Regions from separate parts of the Streptomyces sp. NPDC021080 genome, predicted to be linked through region 1. Evidence: riboswitches for the same ligand, from Rfam matches in the RefSeq annotation. Region 1 holds a riboswitch; each other region holds the start of a gene.
What was found. A riboswitch is a leader RNA that binds a small molecule or an ion and turns the genes downstream of it on or off. The one in region 1 is predicted to bind cobalamin.
Positions count from the first base shown of each region.

Region 1 (3,696 bases):
GCTCTCCCGCAGCCGCCGCAGCACCCGCTCGGTCACTTCGTCGCCCTGCCGCTCCGCGGCCTTGGCGGCCAGCGAGGACGGCCAGGAACTCGCCGCGACCCGGCTCAGCCGCCGCGCCCGCGGGGCCCCCGTGTGGGCGCCGATGTCCTCGACGTAGCGCGCGTACCAGGCGGTCTCGGCCTCCAGGTCGGGCGCCGGGTCGTCGTCGTCATCGAACAGGACGCAGTACGCGCGTCGCCAGCGGACCCGGCCGGCCAGCGCGGCGCGCAGCCCGCGGAACACCGGCTCCGATCCCCAGGCCCAGGGACACAGCGGGTCGGTGTACTCCACGACCTCCACCACGTCCACGGCGTCCGCCTCAGGCGCCGTCGGGTCCGGGGCGCGGTTCACGCAGCTCCCTCGCGGTCCATCCGCCCGGTCGCCCCGGCGGGCAGCAGCGCGGCCAGGGTCGTCCCGCCGAGAACCGCCGCGGCGTCCGCCTCGATACGGCGCCATATCCCGGGGAGTCCGGAGGCGGGCCCCGGGTAGTCGAGCCCGGCCAGCGGCTCGCCCCGCAAGGTGATCAGCTCACCGTCCACCGCGCGTACGACGTCCAGAAGGGTGATCTCGTCGGCGGGCCGGCCGAGCCAGTACCCGCCCTCGCAGCCGCGCTGGCTGCGGACCAGTCCGGCCCGGCGCAACTCGCCCACCACGGACTTGAGGAACCGGAACGGAACGTGTTGTGAGGAGGCCATGGCCTCGCAGGTCAGGGGGCGGGCCGGTTCGCGGGCGAGCTCCAGCAGGGCCCGCGTGGCGTAGTCCGCCTTCGCGGAAATATGCATGCGCACATGATGCCCGACGCGGTGTCCGCCGACCGGGTTTCTCCCCCTTCCCCGCATACATTGCGGGAACATTGCCGCAGGTGAACGGCAATGGACACCTCTTGACATCCTTTTCCGGGCCGCTCTAGCGTCCCCCTCCATGAGCGAGCCGCCCACGACCCCCGGCGAAGGTTTCCACCCCCATCTCCCGGACGCCGCAGCGCAGTCCGGACACCCGCTGCGCACCCGCCTGCACCACATCCGCGCCGACGCCCTCGACGGCGACACGGCGCAGACGGGAGGCATGCGCCGATTCGCCGCCATCAGCGGCACCACCGTCGGCTCCGAGAAACTGTGGATGGGCCAGACCCACGTCGCCCCCTCCACCGCGTCCTCGGACCACCACCACGGAGAGTCCGAGACCGCCATCCATGTGGTGAGCGGGCACCCCGAGTTCGTCTTCGTCGACGACTCGGGGGAGCGGCCCGAGGAAGTACGCCTGCGCACCTCGCCCGGTGACTACGTCTTCGTGCCCCCGTTCGTCCCGCACCGCGAGGAGAACCCGGATCCCGACGAGGAGGCCGTCGTCGTCATCGCCCGCAGCACCCAGGAGGCGATCGTGGTCAACCTGCCGCGGCTGTACGCGCTCGGGCAGGGCGACGAGCAGGCCTGACGGCCGGGCCCGGTCACCCGGTGGGTACGGTGGCGGGGAGATCGCCGTCACCGGCGAACCGAGCGGACCGTGGAAGGAACCACCGAGATCATGCGCGTCATCGTGGCCCGCCGCCGGACGGAGGCGTTCGGATGAACGGCACCGAGGCGTCCGGCGCGGAGGAATCCGTCCTGCTGCGCACCGACGGACGGGCCGCCCACCTCACCCTCAACCGGCCCAGGGCCCTGAACGCCCTGAACCACGCGATGGTGCGCCGGATCGACGAGGCGCTCACCGTCTGGGAGCACGACCCCGCCGTCGAGACCGTCGTCATCACCGGCGCCGGGGAACGCGGGCTGTGCGCGGGCGGCGACATCCGTGTCGTCCACGACGACGCGCGCGACGGGGACGGCACCGCCTCCGCCGCGTTCTGGCGCGACGAGTACCACCTCAACGCCCGGATCGCCCGCTACCCCAAGCCGTACGTGGCGGTCATGGACGGCATCGTCATGGGCGGCGGCGTCGGGATCTCCGCGCACGGCAGCGTCCGGATCGTCACCGAACGCTCGCGCGTCGCCATGCCCGAGACCGGCATCGGATTCGTCCCCGACGTCGGCGGGACCCGTCTGCTCGCCCTCGCCCCGGGCGAACTCGGCACCCATCTGGCCCTGACCGGCACCTCGGTCGGCGCCGGGGACGCGATCCTGTGCGGTCTCGCCGACCACCATGTGCCGTCCTCCTCGCTCCGGCAGTTCGTGTCCGACCTCGCGGACCGGCCCGTGGCGCAGGCACTGGCCACGCACACGCGGCCCGCGCCCCCGGCGGAGCTCGCGGAGCGGCGCGCGTGGATCGACGCCTGCTACAGCGCCGACACGGTCGAGGAGATCGTCCAGCGGCTGCTCGCGGTCGGCGACCCGGCCGCCAAGGAGACGGCGGAGATCCTCCTCGGGAACTCGCCCACCGCCCTGAAGGTCACGCTGGCCGCCCTGCGCCGCGCCCGGCGGCTCGGCTCGCTGGAGCGCGTGCTGGACCAGGAGTACCGGGTGTCCTGCGCGGCTCTGTCCGCCCCCGACCTGGTGGAGGGCGTCCGGGCCCAGATCATCGACAAGGACCGTGACCCGCGCTGGTCCCCGGCCACGCTCGCCGAGGTCACCGACGCGGACGTCGAGCGCTTCTTCGCCCCCCTCGGGGAGCGTGAACTCGGGCTGTCCGACGGCGCCTTCTGACCGCTGCGAGGACCCGCCACCTGGGACGAGAGGAAGATCACCCCGGTCGGCGCGGTCTTGGCGGGGTAGTCGGCACGCGGTACGGTCGGTCCGATATCGATGACGTCAAGACGGAAGCCGGTGGAAATCCGGCACGGTCGCGCCACTGTGAACGAGACGTCCCAGCCACGCTGGGCGCCGCGTGAGTCAGACCCGTAGGCGTCATCCTGTGCACCACCGAGATGGGACGCGAACTCCCGAGGAGGTCCTGCCATGGCGCAGACCGTCGCTCCGCCGACAGCCACCACTTCCGCTCTCCCCGCCAAGCTGCCGATCGGTGCGATCGTCCCCTGGGCGGTCTTCTTCGGCATCCTGATGCTGGTCCTGCTGTACTTCGTCGGCGCCGAACAGGGCGCCACCTCCGTCGTCTCCGGCGAGGACGTCCACGAGTGGGTGCACGACGCCCGCCACCTGCTCGGTTTCCCCTGCCACTGACGCGAGGGACAGCACTCACTCATGAACTCCGCAACGGTAAGAAACCTGCTCGTGCGCGGCATGCTCGCCGGCCTCGCGGCGGGTGTACTGGCCCTGGTCGTCGCCTACTTGCTCGGTGAGCCGACTGTCGACAGCGCCATCGGCTTCGAGGAGGCCCACTCGCACGCCCACGGGCACGAGGTCGAACTCGTCTCCCGCAGCCTCCAGTCCACCGCGGGCCTCGCCACCGGTGTCCTGGTCTACGGCGTCTCGTTCGGCGGCATCGCAGCGCTCGCCTACTGCTTCGCCCTCGGCCGCGTGGGCCGCTTCGGTCCCCGCGCGACCGCGCTCCTGCTGTCCGGGACCGCGCTCCTGGCCGTGTACGTCGTGCCGTTCCTGAAGTACCCGGCCAACCCGCCCTCGGTCGGCGACCCCGACACCATCGGCAAGCGGACCGCCCTGTACTTCCTGATGATGGTCCTCAGCGTGCTCCTCGCGGTGGGTGCCACCATCCTCGGCAAGCGCCTCGCCCCGAGTCTCGGCACCTGGTACGCCACCGTCACCG
Region 1 covers NZ_JBIRQM010000002.1:600,901-604,596, reverse strand. Annotated here, with positions in the region: gene ACH4S8_RS06700 (DsbA family protein) at 1-390, opposite strand, end outside; gene ACH4S8_RS06695 (RrF2 family transcriptional regulator) at 387-821, opposite strand; gene ACH4S8_RS06690 (cupin domain-containing protein) at 961-1,473, shown strand; gene ACH4S8_RS06685 (enoyl-CoA hydratase/isomerase family protein) at 1,605-2,678, shown strand; cobalamin riboswitch at 2,744-2,890, shown strand; gene ACH4S8_RS06680 (CbtB-domain containing protein) at 2,931-3,152, shown strand; gene ACH4S8_RS06675 (CbtA family protein) at 3,174-3,696, shown strand, end outside.

Region 2 (3,696 bases), on a different contig from region 1:
GGGCCACGGCACGTCGAGGCGCGGTACCTCTTCGTCCCGGCCGGAGGCCGCAAGGACCGGGGTGCGGGGCTGCTGTCCGCGGAGGGGTTCGGGGGCCAGGACCGGCCCGACGTCATCACGATCCGCACCGAGTACCCGTACCAGACGCTCAGGGACGTCCCCGAGGGCAGCGAGCTTCCGGTGTTCTCGCTCTGGGCCGCCTACGTGCCGGAGGACGCCGAGCAGCGGGTCAATCACGCCTACGGCCTGCTGACGATCGCGAAGCCGTCGGTCCCGGGCGCGCTGCATCTCGCCTGGCCGCTCATCCGCCGTTTCACCGAACGTGTCTTCGCCCAGGACCGGATGGCGGTCGAGGCCGAGCAGCGTGCCTGGGACGAGCAGGGCGAGGACCACAACCACGAGGTGTTCCCGCTCATCCTCGACCTCCGCGACGTACTGCGCGCAGGCGGCGTACCGCTGCGGCCGGAGGCGGCGGCCGGATGCGCGCCGTGCGGGATGGCCGCCCCCGGACACCACACCGCCGCGCTCGCGGGCGACGCCGGTACGACGGGCCGCGCCGGACCGGCGCAGTCCGCCGGTCCGGCGGTGGAGGGCGTCGGCAGGCCCGAGTAGGTCCCGCCACGACGACGGCCCAAGCACCTACGCAGCGCACTCCGAACGAAGCCCCGGGCAGACGGGTTGTCGGCCAACGGCAGCCTTCTCCGCCTGGAGCCCCGGGGCATTGCCCACCCGTCCGGGCTGCGCCTGTCCGCTTCCGCGCTGCTGCTGCTGCGGCGGCGGCGGTGGTGGCGGTGGCGGGGGTTGGCCGCTCGGCGACGACTGATCAGTACCCGGCGGCGGCCGGCCTGCAGCCGCCGGGCGCTGACGCCCCTGGCCCACCTGCGCTGCGGTCACACCTTCGCCGAGCGCGCAGCCCGATTCCGCGCGGGCCTGCCCTCAGCCGTACCGCCGCGCGAAGTCAAAAACCAGGCTGCGGAGGAATGTCTGCTCGCACGAGGCGGACTCGCGCGGCTGGTATGCGGCCGGGCAGGTAGAAGAATCCGTTGCCGTTGTCGAGGAGCAACCCCTCATCGACGCCGTCCACGGACCAGAGATCGACCGACCCGCCGGTGTTGTTGATCTGAAGGAAGAACTCTGCTGCCTCCTCGCCCTGACAGACGAAGATCCCCTCCACCTCAGGGCGGCGGCTGCCGGCGATTCCCCGTGCGGCGCCCATCCGGGTCCAATCCAGGCCATGCTGAGCGATCGACCGTCGGTTGAGCACGGACGAAACGTGGAAGAGGTTCGGCGTATCAAACACGTCAGGAGTATAGGAGGCGGTGAGGCTTCCTCCTCAAACCTAGTCGGTCAACTCCAGGGTGAGGACGGCCTTGACGAGGCCGGTGACGCGGGTGGTGCCGCAGCGGAGCTTCCGCAGCAGGCGCCAGGGCTGGAGGGGCGTACGCCGAGGCAAGTCGGAGCCGCACGCAGCGCGGAACTCCCTCGCCCGCATGGCCTTCACGGGCAGCAGGGAAGGGACGACAGGGGAAAGGCGGGAAGCGCGAGGGCGACGCTTCCCGCCATCGCCCGGTCCCACACATGCCCTTCCCGTGTCCCACCTCACCATCCGAATGCCGGTCGCGGTCGGCCGCGCGGGCGAACTGCCCCTAGGCTGGGCGGTGCAGCTGGTTCGCCCCGTCCGCCAGGCGGGATGCGTCGTAAGAGGGAACCCGGTGGGAATCCGGGACTGCCCCGCAGCGGTGAGCGGGAACGACCGCCGTCATACGCACTGGATCCGACGTACGGGTCCGGGAAGCGACGGCCAATAGGTGTCCTCCGGCCGGAGGACGTGCCCGCGAGTCCGAAGACCTGCCCGTTGCCCGTGTGCGGACCGTTCCGCGCGCGGACATCCCGGTGACCTCGTGGGCGGGTCGGCGTACATACCAGGCGGAACGACCGTGCCTCGCCGCGCGGGATCGTGACCGCCCGGTTCGTCACCCCTTCGCGCTCGCGTCCCGTCCCGGGATCTCAGGGATTCATCTCGCGAAGGAGATCTCCGTGACCACCAAGTCCGCAGCCGCGGCAGCACGAGCCACCGTGTACGGCTACCCCCGCCAGGGCCCGAACCGGGAACTCAAGAAGGCGATCGAGGGCTACTGGAAGGACCGCGTCACCGCCGACGCCCTCCGGGACACCGCCGCCGAGCTCCGGCGGAGCAACTGGCGGCAGCTCGCCGACGTCGGCGTCCACGAGGTGCCCACCGGCGACTTCTCGTACTACGACCACGTCCTCGACACCACCGTCATGGTGGGCGCGATCCCGGAACGCCACCGCGCCGCCGTCGAGGCGGACGCCCTGGACGGCTACTTCGCGATGGCCCGCGGTACCCAGGACGTCGCTCCGCTGGAGATGACCAAGTGGTTCGACACCAACTACCACTATCTGGTACCGGAGTTGGGACCTGACACCGTCTTCGCCACGGACTCCACCAAGCAGGTCGCCGAGCTGACGGAAGCCCTCGCCCTGGGACTGACCGCCCGTCCCGTACTGGTCGGCCCCGTCACCTATCTCCTGCTCGCCAAGCCCGCCCCCGGCGTGCCCGCGGACTTCGAGCCGTTGACGCTCCTGGACCGGCTGCTTCCCGTGTACGCCGAGGTTCTCGCCGACCTGCGCGCGGCCGGCGCCGAGTGGGTGCAGCTGGACGAGCCCGCCCTCGTGCAGGATCGCACCCCGGCCGAGCTGAACGCCGCCGAGCGCGCCTACCACGAGCTCGGCGGTCTCGCCGACCGGCCGAAGCTGCTCGTCGCGTCCTACTTCGACCGCCTCGGCGACGCCCTGCCGGTGCTGGCCAAGGCGCCGGTGGACGGGCTGGCGCTGGACTTCACCGAGGCCGCCGCCTCCAACCTGGACGCCTTGGCCGCCGTCGGCGGGCTGCCCGGCAAGCGTCTGATCGCCGGCGTGGTCAACGGCCGCAACATCTGGATCAACGACCTTCAGAAGTCGCTGTCCACCCTCGGCACTCTCCTCGGGCTCGCGGACCGGGTCGATGTCGCCGCCTCCTGCTCCCTGCTGCACGTGCCGCTGGACGCCGCCGCCGAGCGGGACATCGAACCGCAGATCCTGCGCTGGCTGGCCTTCGCCCGGCAGAAGACCGCCGAGATCACCACCCTCGCCAAGGGCCTCGACCTCGGCACCGACGCCATCACCGCCGAACTCGCCGTCAACCGCGCCGAACTCGCCTCCCGCGCGGGCTCGCCGATCACGCGCGATCCGGCCGTGCGAGCCCGCGCCGAGGCCGTGACCGACGCCGACGCCCGCCGCGCCCAGCCCTACGCCGAACGCACCGCGGCCCAACGCGCCCACCTCGGGCTGCCGCTGCTGCCGACCACGACCATCGGCTCCTTCCCGCAGACCACCGAACTGCGCACCGCCCGCGCCGACCTGCGCGCCGGCCGCATCGACACGGCCGGGTACGAGGAGCGCATCAAGGCGGAGATCCAGGAGGTCGTCTCCTTCCAGGAGAAGGCCGGCCTGGACGTCCTGGTGCACGGCGAGCCCGAACGCAACGACATGGTCCAGTACTTCGCCGAGCGGCTCACCGGCTACCTCGCCACGCAGCACGGCTGGGTGCAGTCCTACGGCACGCGGTACGTCCGTCCGCCGATCCTCGCCGGCGACATCTCCCGGCCCGAGCCGATGACCGTGCGCTGGACGTCC
Region 2 covers NZ_JBIRQM010000034.1:29,190-32,885, forward strand. Annotated here, with positions in the region: gene ACH4S8_RS43375 (Rieske 2Fe-2S domain-containing protein) at 1-612, shown strand, start outside; gene ACH4S8_RS43380 (hypothetical protein) at 959-1,300, opposite strand; partial or broken gene ACH4S8_RS43385 (IS5/IS1182 family transposase) at 1,340-1,435, opposite strand; cobalamin riboswitch at 1,649-1,871, shown strand; gene metE (5-methyltetrahydropteroyltriglutamate--homocysteine S-methyltransferase) at 2,038-3,696, shown strand, end outside.
Region 2: linked by a shared signal. The riboswitch ahead of metE (5-methyltetrahydropteroyltriglutamate--homocysteine S-methyltransferase) and the one ahead of ACH4S8_RS06680 (CbtB-domain containing protein) in region 1 are both predicted to bind cobalamin.

Region 3 (3,696 bases), on a different contig from region 1:
TCAGGTCGCCGAGCCGGTCCAGCTGCTCCTCGCGCAGCGCCGCGAACGACGTGTCGGGGGCCGGCACGAAGCGGCGGCCCGCGGCGGCGGCCACCTCGCGCAGGAAGGCCCGCCGGAATCCGTCCGACTCCAGTGATCCGTGCCAGTGGGTGCCCCAGACGGAGCCGACCCGGCAGCCGTCCAGGCCCTGTCCCGCGGCGTCGGACATGAACGTCTCGCCGCCGGTCACCTCGGCGACGCCGTGATGGATCTCGTACCCCTCGACGTGCTCGCCGAGGGCCGTGCCCACCGGCCGTGCCAGTGTCTTCTCCCGCGCGAACCGCACGCGTACGGGGAGGAGCCCGAGCCCCTCGACCCGACCGGCGCGGGACTCGACGTCGTCCTCGATGTGCTCCCCGAGGAGCTGGTAGCCGCCGCAGACGCCGAGGACGGGCCGCCCCTCGGCGGCCCGGCGTGCGACGGCGTCCGCGAGGCCGCGCTCGCGCAGCCACCGGAGCGCCTTGACCGTGCCCCGGGTCCCGGGCACGACGACCAGGTCCGCGTCGGCCAGTTCCTCGGCCCGGTCCACGAACCGCACGACGACGCCCGGTTCGGCGGCCAGCGCGTCCACGTCGGTGAAGTTGGACATCAGCGGGATCGCGCAGACGGCGACCCGCAGGACGTCCTCGCCGACGGGTGAGGAGACCGCGGACTCGCGGACGGCCCCGCGCAGCGAGACGCGCAGCCCGTCCTCCTCGTCGATGCCCAGACCGTGCCGGAACGGCAGTACGCCGTACGAGCGCCGCCCGGTCAGGCCGTGCAGCATGTCGAGGCCTGGCTCCAGCAGGCTGACGTCACCCCGGAACTTGTTGACGAGGAACCCGGCGACGAGCGCCTGGTCCTCGGGGGACAGCAGCGCGACCGTCCCGAAGAACGAGGCGAACACCCCGCCCCGGTCGATGTCGCCGACGACGAGCACGGGAAGCCCCGCGTTCCGCGCCACCCCCATGTTCACGATGTCGGTGCGCCGCAGATTGATCTCGGCCGGGCTGCCGGCTCCTTCACAGATCACCGCGTCATACGTGCCCCGCAACTGCGCCAGACAGTCGAGGACGGGCGCCAGGAGTGCTTCCTGGCGCCCCCCGCGCAGCCGGTCCCCGGGCGATGCGGCACCCGACGAGGGGTCCGCCGCGGACCCGGCCGTCCCGAAGAACCCGCGCGCGCTCATCTCGCCGACCGGCTTTCCCATCAGGACGACCTGGCTGGTGCGGTCGCCGCCCGGCTTGAGCAGCACGGGATTCATCAGCGCGGTCGGCTCCACCCGGGCGGCCTGCGCCTGCATGGCCTGCGCCCGCCCGATCTCGGCGCCCTCGCGGGTCACGAACGAGTTCAGGGACATGTTCTGCGCCTTGAAGGGCGCGACCTTGACGCCCCGGCGCGCCAGCCACCGGCAGATCCCGGCGGTCACGACGCTCTTGCCCGCGTCGGAGGTGGTTCCGGCGATCAGCAGCCCGCCGCTCATGCGGTGCGCCCCTTCCTGATGGACGGAACCCGTCCGGTTCGGGTGAGCAGGACCCGTGCGGTGGCACTCACCCCGAGCGCGAGCCAGCCGACGCGCCGGGAGAGCCGTACGGCCCGTTCGATGTCGTGGACCTGGACGGCGCGCCCCGCGCCGCCCAGCACGGGCCGGTGCTCGACCCGTCCGCCGTACGAGAGGGTGCCGCCGAGCCGCACGCCGAGCGCGCCCGCGAACGAGGCCTCCACGGGCCCGGCGTTGGGGCTCGGATGCCGGTGGGCGTCCGCGCGCCAGGCGCGCAGGGCGCCGCGCGGGTCCGGCCCGGCCACGGCCGCGAGGACGGCGGTCAGCCGGGCCCCCGGCCAGCCGGCGACGTCGTCCAGCCGGGCGGAGGCCCAGCCGTAGCGCCGGTACCGGGGGGACTTGTGTCCGACCATGGCGTCGAGGGTGTTGACGGCGCGGAAGGCGACGAGGCCAGGCACGCCGGCGACGGCGCCCCAGACCAGCGCGCCCACGACGGCGTCGGAGGTGTTCTCGGCGACGGACTCGACGACGGCGCGCGCGACGCCGTCGGCGTCCAGCGCCTGCGGGTCACGTCCGCACAGATGCGGCAGCCGCTCCCGGGCCACGCCCAGGTCACCCGCCGCGAGGGCGCCGCCGATCGCCCGTGCCTCGCGGCCGAGGGAGGTTCCCCCGACGACGGACCAGGTGGCGGCGGCGGTCAGGGCGACGGAGGCGGTACGCGACGTGCGTACGCGGCGGCTCGCGAGCGCGGCCAGTGAGGTGGCGCCGCCCACGCAGACGGCGGTGTGCAGGGCGCCCCACCCGCGGTGGTCCCGCCACAGGGTCCGCTCCACGGCCGCGGCGGCCCGCCCGAACGCGGCGACCGGATGCCCCCGGCGGGGATCGCCGAGCAGCAGGTCGCCGAGAAGGCCGGCGGCGGCGCCGTACGCGAAGACGCGATCGGCACGCACGGGGTCAGCCGGCCGTGGGGTGAGGCGGAACCTTCGTACTCAGCGGAACGGGCAACGGGCAGCCGCGCATGGCGATATGTCCTCACTCAGGGTGTCCACGCCCTGGTTCGACGAGACCGGCGGTGAGAGTTCCTGGCTCCCGGGGAGTTCCTTCCCCGATGACAGTGGCGGGACCGCGCCGGATTCGCACCGGCTTCCTCTCATGCCGCCGTACTTGGCTCCGGCAGTCCACCACGGGGCGAGAACGGCCGTCAACTGGCTGTTGACCTGCGGAGGGACAGTGTGCGCAGGCCCACATACGCGTGGGGCGCGGGACCCGTGCGCGTGGGGCGGGGGACACATACGCGTGGGGTGCGGGACGGTGATCCGTCCCGCACCCCACGCGCGGTACCGCCCGGCGCGACCCGGTTGCGGGTCGCGGGGCCTGTCGTCCGGACCAGGCCCCGTGCCGGGCTACTTGGTGATGATCAGGGAGATGCCGTACGCCACCGCCGCGGCGCAGGCCGCGAAGCAGACGTAGGCGCCGGTGGCCGCCGCGACCGCGGAACCGCCCTGGGACGTCTCCTTCTTGGAGAGGCCGGCGACGCCGAGGGTGAAGAGGGCGACGAGGGCCACGGTCACTCCGAGGCTGACCCCGAAGACGGATCCGAGAGCTGACCAGTCGATGTTCATGCTGCTTTTCCTTCGGGTCTCAGGCCACGCGGGACTGCGCCGACGGGTTCACCGTGGGCTCGGCCGGAGCGGGGATGGTGGCCGTGAGGCCGTCGGCCACGGTGCCGGCCGGGGGCGGGGTGACGGCGGCGATGGCCTGCGTCACCACACCGGCGGGCTCCGCGTCGTCGTTCACGTTGTTGTGGTCGATGACCTCGCGGCGCGAGCGGCGCCAGATCGCGAAGCTGGACGCGACCAGGAAGACGGCGACGAGCGCGGTGCCCCAGGCGCCGAAACCGGTCACCCACTCGGCGAGGGCGCCGACCATCGCGGCGGCGGGCAGGGTGAGGACCCAGGCGACGGCCATGCGGGTGGCGGTGGACCAGCGGACCACACCGCCCTTGCGGCCGAGGCCCGCACCCATCACGGAACCGGAGACCGAGTGCGTGGTGGAGAGGGAGAAGCCGATGTGCGAGGAGGCCAGGATGACCGTGGCCGCGCTGGTCTGGGCGGCGAAACCCTGCTGCGGCTGGAGGTCGGTCAGGCCCTTGCCCATCGTGCGGATGATGCGCCAGC
Region 3 covers NZ_JBIRQM010000018.1:85,212-88,907, reverse strand. Annotated here, with positions in the region: gene ACH4S8_RS35800 (cobyric acid synthase) at 1-1,501, opposite strand, end outside; gene ACH4S8_RS35795 (cobalamin biosynthesis protein) at 1,498-2,469, opposite strand; cobalamin riboswitch at 2,575-2,718, opposite strand; gene ACH4S8_RS35790 (hypothetical protein) at 2,923-3,141, opposite strand; gene ACH4S8_RS35785 (anion permease) at 3,161-3,696, opposite strand, start outside.
Region 3: linked by a shared signal. The riboswitch ahead of ACH4S8_RS35795 (cobalamin biosynthesis protein) and the one ahead of ACH4S8_RS06680 (CbtB-domain containing protein) in region 1 are both predicted to bind cobalamin.

Region 4 (3,696 bases), on a different contig from region 1:
TCGACGTCGAAGTGGTCCGGGTGCAGCACACCGCGGGCGGTACGGGTCTTCTCCCAGGCCGGGAGCGGTCCGTTGCGCTCGGCGAGGTCCGCGGAGGCCTCGTACGAGGCGAGCATGATCCGCTCGGCGATCCGGGTGGACAGGGCGCGGGCCTCGGGCGAGTCGAAGGGGATCCGCAGCTTGAAGAAGACGTCCTGCAGACCCATCGCGCCGAGGCCGACCGGACGCCACTTGGCGTTGGAGCGGCCCGCCTGCTCGGTCGGGTAGAAGTTGATGTCCACCACGCGGTCGAGGAAGGTCACCGCGGTGCGCACGGTCTGATCGAGCCGCTCCCAGTCGATGTCCCCGCCGGTCACGAACGCGCCCAGGTTGACCGAACCCAGGTTGCAGACCGCCGTCTCCCCGTCGTCCGTGACCTCCAGGATCTCGGTGCACAGGTTCGAGGAGTGGACCGTGTGACCCGGCTCCGCCGTCTGGTTGGCGGTGCGGTTGGCGGCGTCCTTGAAGGTCATCCAGCCGTTGCCGGTCTGCGCGAGGGTGCGCATCATGCGGCCGTAGAGGTCGCGGGCCGGGATGGTCTTCCTGGCGAGGCCCGCCTCCTCGGCCTTGCGGTAGGCGGCGTCGAACTCGTCGCCCCACAGGTCGACCAGCTCGGGCACGTCGGCCGGGGAGAACAGCGACCAGACGCCGTCCTCGTTCACCCGGCGCATGAACTCGTCCGGGATCCAGTGCGCGAGGTTCAGGTTGTGCGTACGCCGGGCGTCCTCACCGGTGTTGTCGCGCAGCTCCAGGAACTCCTCGATGTCGGAGTGCCAGGTCTCCAGGTAGACCGCGGCCGCGCCCTTGCGCCGGCCGCCCTGGTTCACCGCGGCGACCGAGGCGTCGAGCGTCTTGAGGAACGGGACGATGCCGTTGGAGTGCCCGTTGGTGCCGCGGATCAGCGAACCGCGGCTGCGGATGCGGGAGTACGACAGGCCGATGCCGCCGGCGTGCTTCGACAGCCGCGCCACCTGGTGGTAGCGGTCGTAGATGGAGTCCAGCTCGTCCAGCGGGGAGTCGAGGAGGTAGCAGGACGACATCTGCGGGTGGCGCGTGCCGGAGTTGAAGAGCGTGGGGGAGGAGGGGAGGTAGTCGAGGCGGCTCATGAGCCGGTAGAGCGCGGCGACCTCGTCCACCGAGCGGACGGTGTCGTCCTCCGCGAGACCGGAGGCCACCCGGAGCATGAAGTGCTGGGGCCTCTCGACGACCTTGCGGGTGATCGGGTGCCGGAGCAGATAGCGGCTGTGCAGCGTGCGCAGCCCGAAGTAGCCGAAGCGGTCGTCGCCCTCGGCGTCGATCAGCGCGTCGAGGGAGGCCGTGTGCAGCGTCACGAACGCGGCCGTACGGTCGGCGATCAGACCCTCGCGGTGGCCGACGGCGACCGACTCGGAGAAGGTGCTCACGCCCTGGGAGGCGGCCTCGGCGGCGATGGTGATCGCGAGCAGGCGGGCGGCCAGCCGGGAGTAGGCGGGGTCCTCGGAGATGAGACCCGCGGCCGCCTCGGTGGCCAGTTCGCGCAGCTCGGCCTCGTCGGCCCGGGCGGACCGGCCGCGCAGCGCCGCGGCGGCGACCCGGCCGGGGTCGGCGTCGGGGAGGTCGGCGGTCAGCTCCGTCAGGGTCCGCAGCAGCACGGTCCCGGGACCGTCGGTCTCCACCGGGGCCTGCTGCGCGGTCACTGAAGCCGGATCGGCTGGCGCGATGGTCACGTGTGGCTCTCCTAGCTCGGCACGGGGCCTCACGGGCGGGAGCGGGGCACACGGGAGCGCTTTCGGGCAGCAGCGCACCGCGTCCACCGGCCCATTCCGCGAGGCCCGGACGTCGTCGGCACCCGGGCCGGACGGCCGGGGCGCGCTGTCGGCAGGTCCTCGGACTGACGCGAGTACGGGCACACGCAGACGCGAACACGCACAAGTACACCGTTGCGGGACAGTTCCGGATTTGCACCGGATTCCCCTGCGGCGACAGCGACCATGAGCATACATCTTGTGCCGGGCTTCGGGACTGCCCCCACATCTTGTGTCCGCTTGATGCCCGGGAGCGCTACGGAGTGTGTCGGAGCGTCAACTCGTAGGTGAGCGGCAGGATGCCGTCGAGCTCCGGCAAGGGGCTCCGGCCGCGGTCCGGGCCGCGATCCCGCCGACGACGGGGTGCTCCTTCGGCCGGGCGCTCCTGACGACGACGTCCGTGCGAGTGGGTGTGCCCGACCGGCACGGCGGCGGGGGGGGGGGGGGGGGCCGCCGCCGCCCCCCCCCCCCCCCCGGCGGCGGGCGGGGGGGGCGCCCCCCCCCCCCGCCCCCGCGGCCCCCCCCCCCCCCCGCCCGGCCGCGGGGGGGGCCGCGTCCCCGCCGCCGAGGGGGTGTTCGGTGGGCCGGGGGCGCGTGCGGCCGCGGCCGGTGGGTGTGGGTGTGCCCGACGGGCCGGGGGGGGGGCCGCCGTTTTTCCCCCGGCGGCCCGCCGCCCGCGGCTGTCGCGGGACCTGTCCCCGTCCCTGTGGCCCGAGGCGGGGACAGGTCCCCCGCGGGTCCTAGTGGCTCGCGTCGGCCGTGGCCGGCGGGAGTTCCGTCTCGACGCCGGGGTCGCCCGCGTCGGCCGTGTAGTCCCCGGGCGAGGTCTCGTCCACGCCTTCCGGGGCCTTGAACGCCCTGAGGGCGAAGGTGAGGACCACGGCCACGGCCACGTTCAGGACGAACGCCGTCAGACCGATGTAGCCGATCTCCCCGATGCCGGGGATCTCCTTCGAGCTGCCGCCGAAGTGCTTCTGGGTCGGCGAGGCCACCCCGTAGGCGGCGATCGTGCCGTAGAGCATGCCGACCGCCCAGCCGCCCAGCAGCGCCCAGCGGTGGAACCAGCGGGTGAAGAGACCGCCGACCAGCGAGGGGAAGGTCTGCAGGATCCAGATGCCGCCCAGCAGCTGGAAGTTGATCGCGACGGTCTTGTCCATGGTCAGGACGAAGACCAGCGCACCCACCTTCACCAGGAGCGAGACCAGCTTGGAGACCCTGGTCTCCTGCCGCGGGGTCGCGGCCGGATTGATGAAGTCCTTGTAGATGTTGCGGGTGAACAGATTCGCGGCCGCGATCGACATGATGGCCGCCGGGACGAGGGCGCCGATGCCGATGGCGGCGAAGGCGACGCCCGCGAACCAGTCCGGGAACATGTTCTCGAAGAGCTGGGGGATGGCCAGTTGGCCGTTGGTGACCTTCACCCCGGCCGCGATCGCCATGAACCCGAGCAGCGCGAGCAGCCCCAGCATCAGTGAGTACAGCGGCAGGATCGTGGTGTTGCGGCGGATCACCTCCCGGCTGCGGCCGGACAGCGTCGCGGTGACCGAGTGCGGATACATGAACAGTGCCAGTGCCGAGCCGAGCGCGAGCGTGGCGTACGTCCACTGGCCCGCCTCGGCCGGGACGAGCCCGCCGGCGCCCGCGGCCGTGTACTTGGCGCCCGCCGCCTTGAAGATCTCGTCGAAGCCGCCGAGCTTGATCGGGATGTAGATGATCGCCACCGCGATCACGATGTAGATCAGCGTGTCCTTCACGAACGCGATCAGAGCGGGCGCCCGCAGGCCCGAGGAGTAGGTGTACGCGGCCAGCACACCGAACGCGATGAGCAGCGGCAGGTCCTTGACGAACCAGTTGGAGGACGCGCCGCCGCCCA
Region 4 covers NZ_JBIRQM010000006.1:226,053-229,748, reverse strand. Annotated here, with positions in the region: gene ACH4S8_RS16835 (ribonucleoside-diphosphate reductase subunit alpha) at 1-1,745, opposite strand, end outside; cobalamin riboswitch at 1,878-2,027, opposite strand; gene mctP (monocarboxylate uptake permease MctP) at 2,564-3,696, opposite strand, start outside.
Region 4: linked by a shared signal. The riboswitch ahead of ACH4S8_RS16835 (ribonucleoside-diphosphate reductase subunit alpha) and the one ahead of ACH4S8_RS06680 (CbtB-domain containing protein) in region 1 are both predicted to bind cobalamin.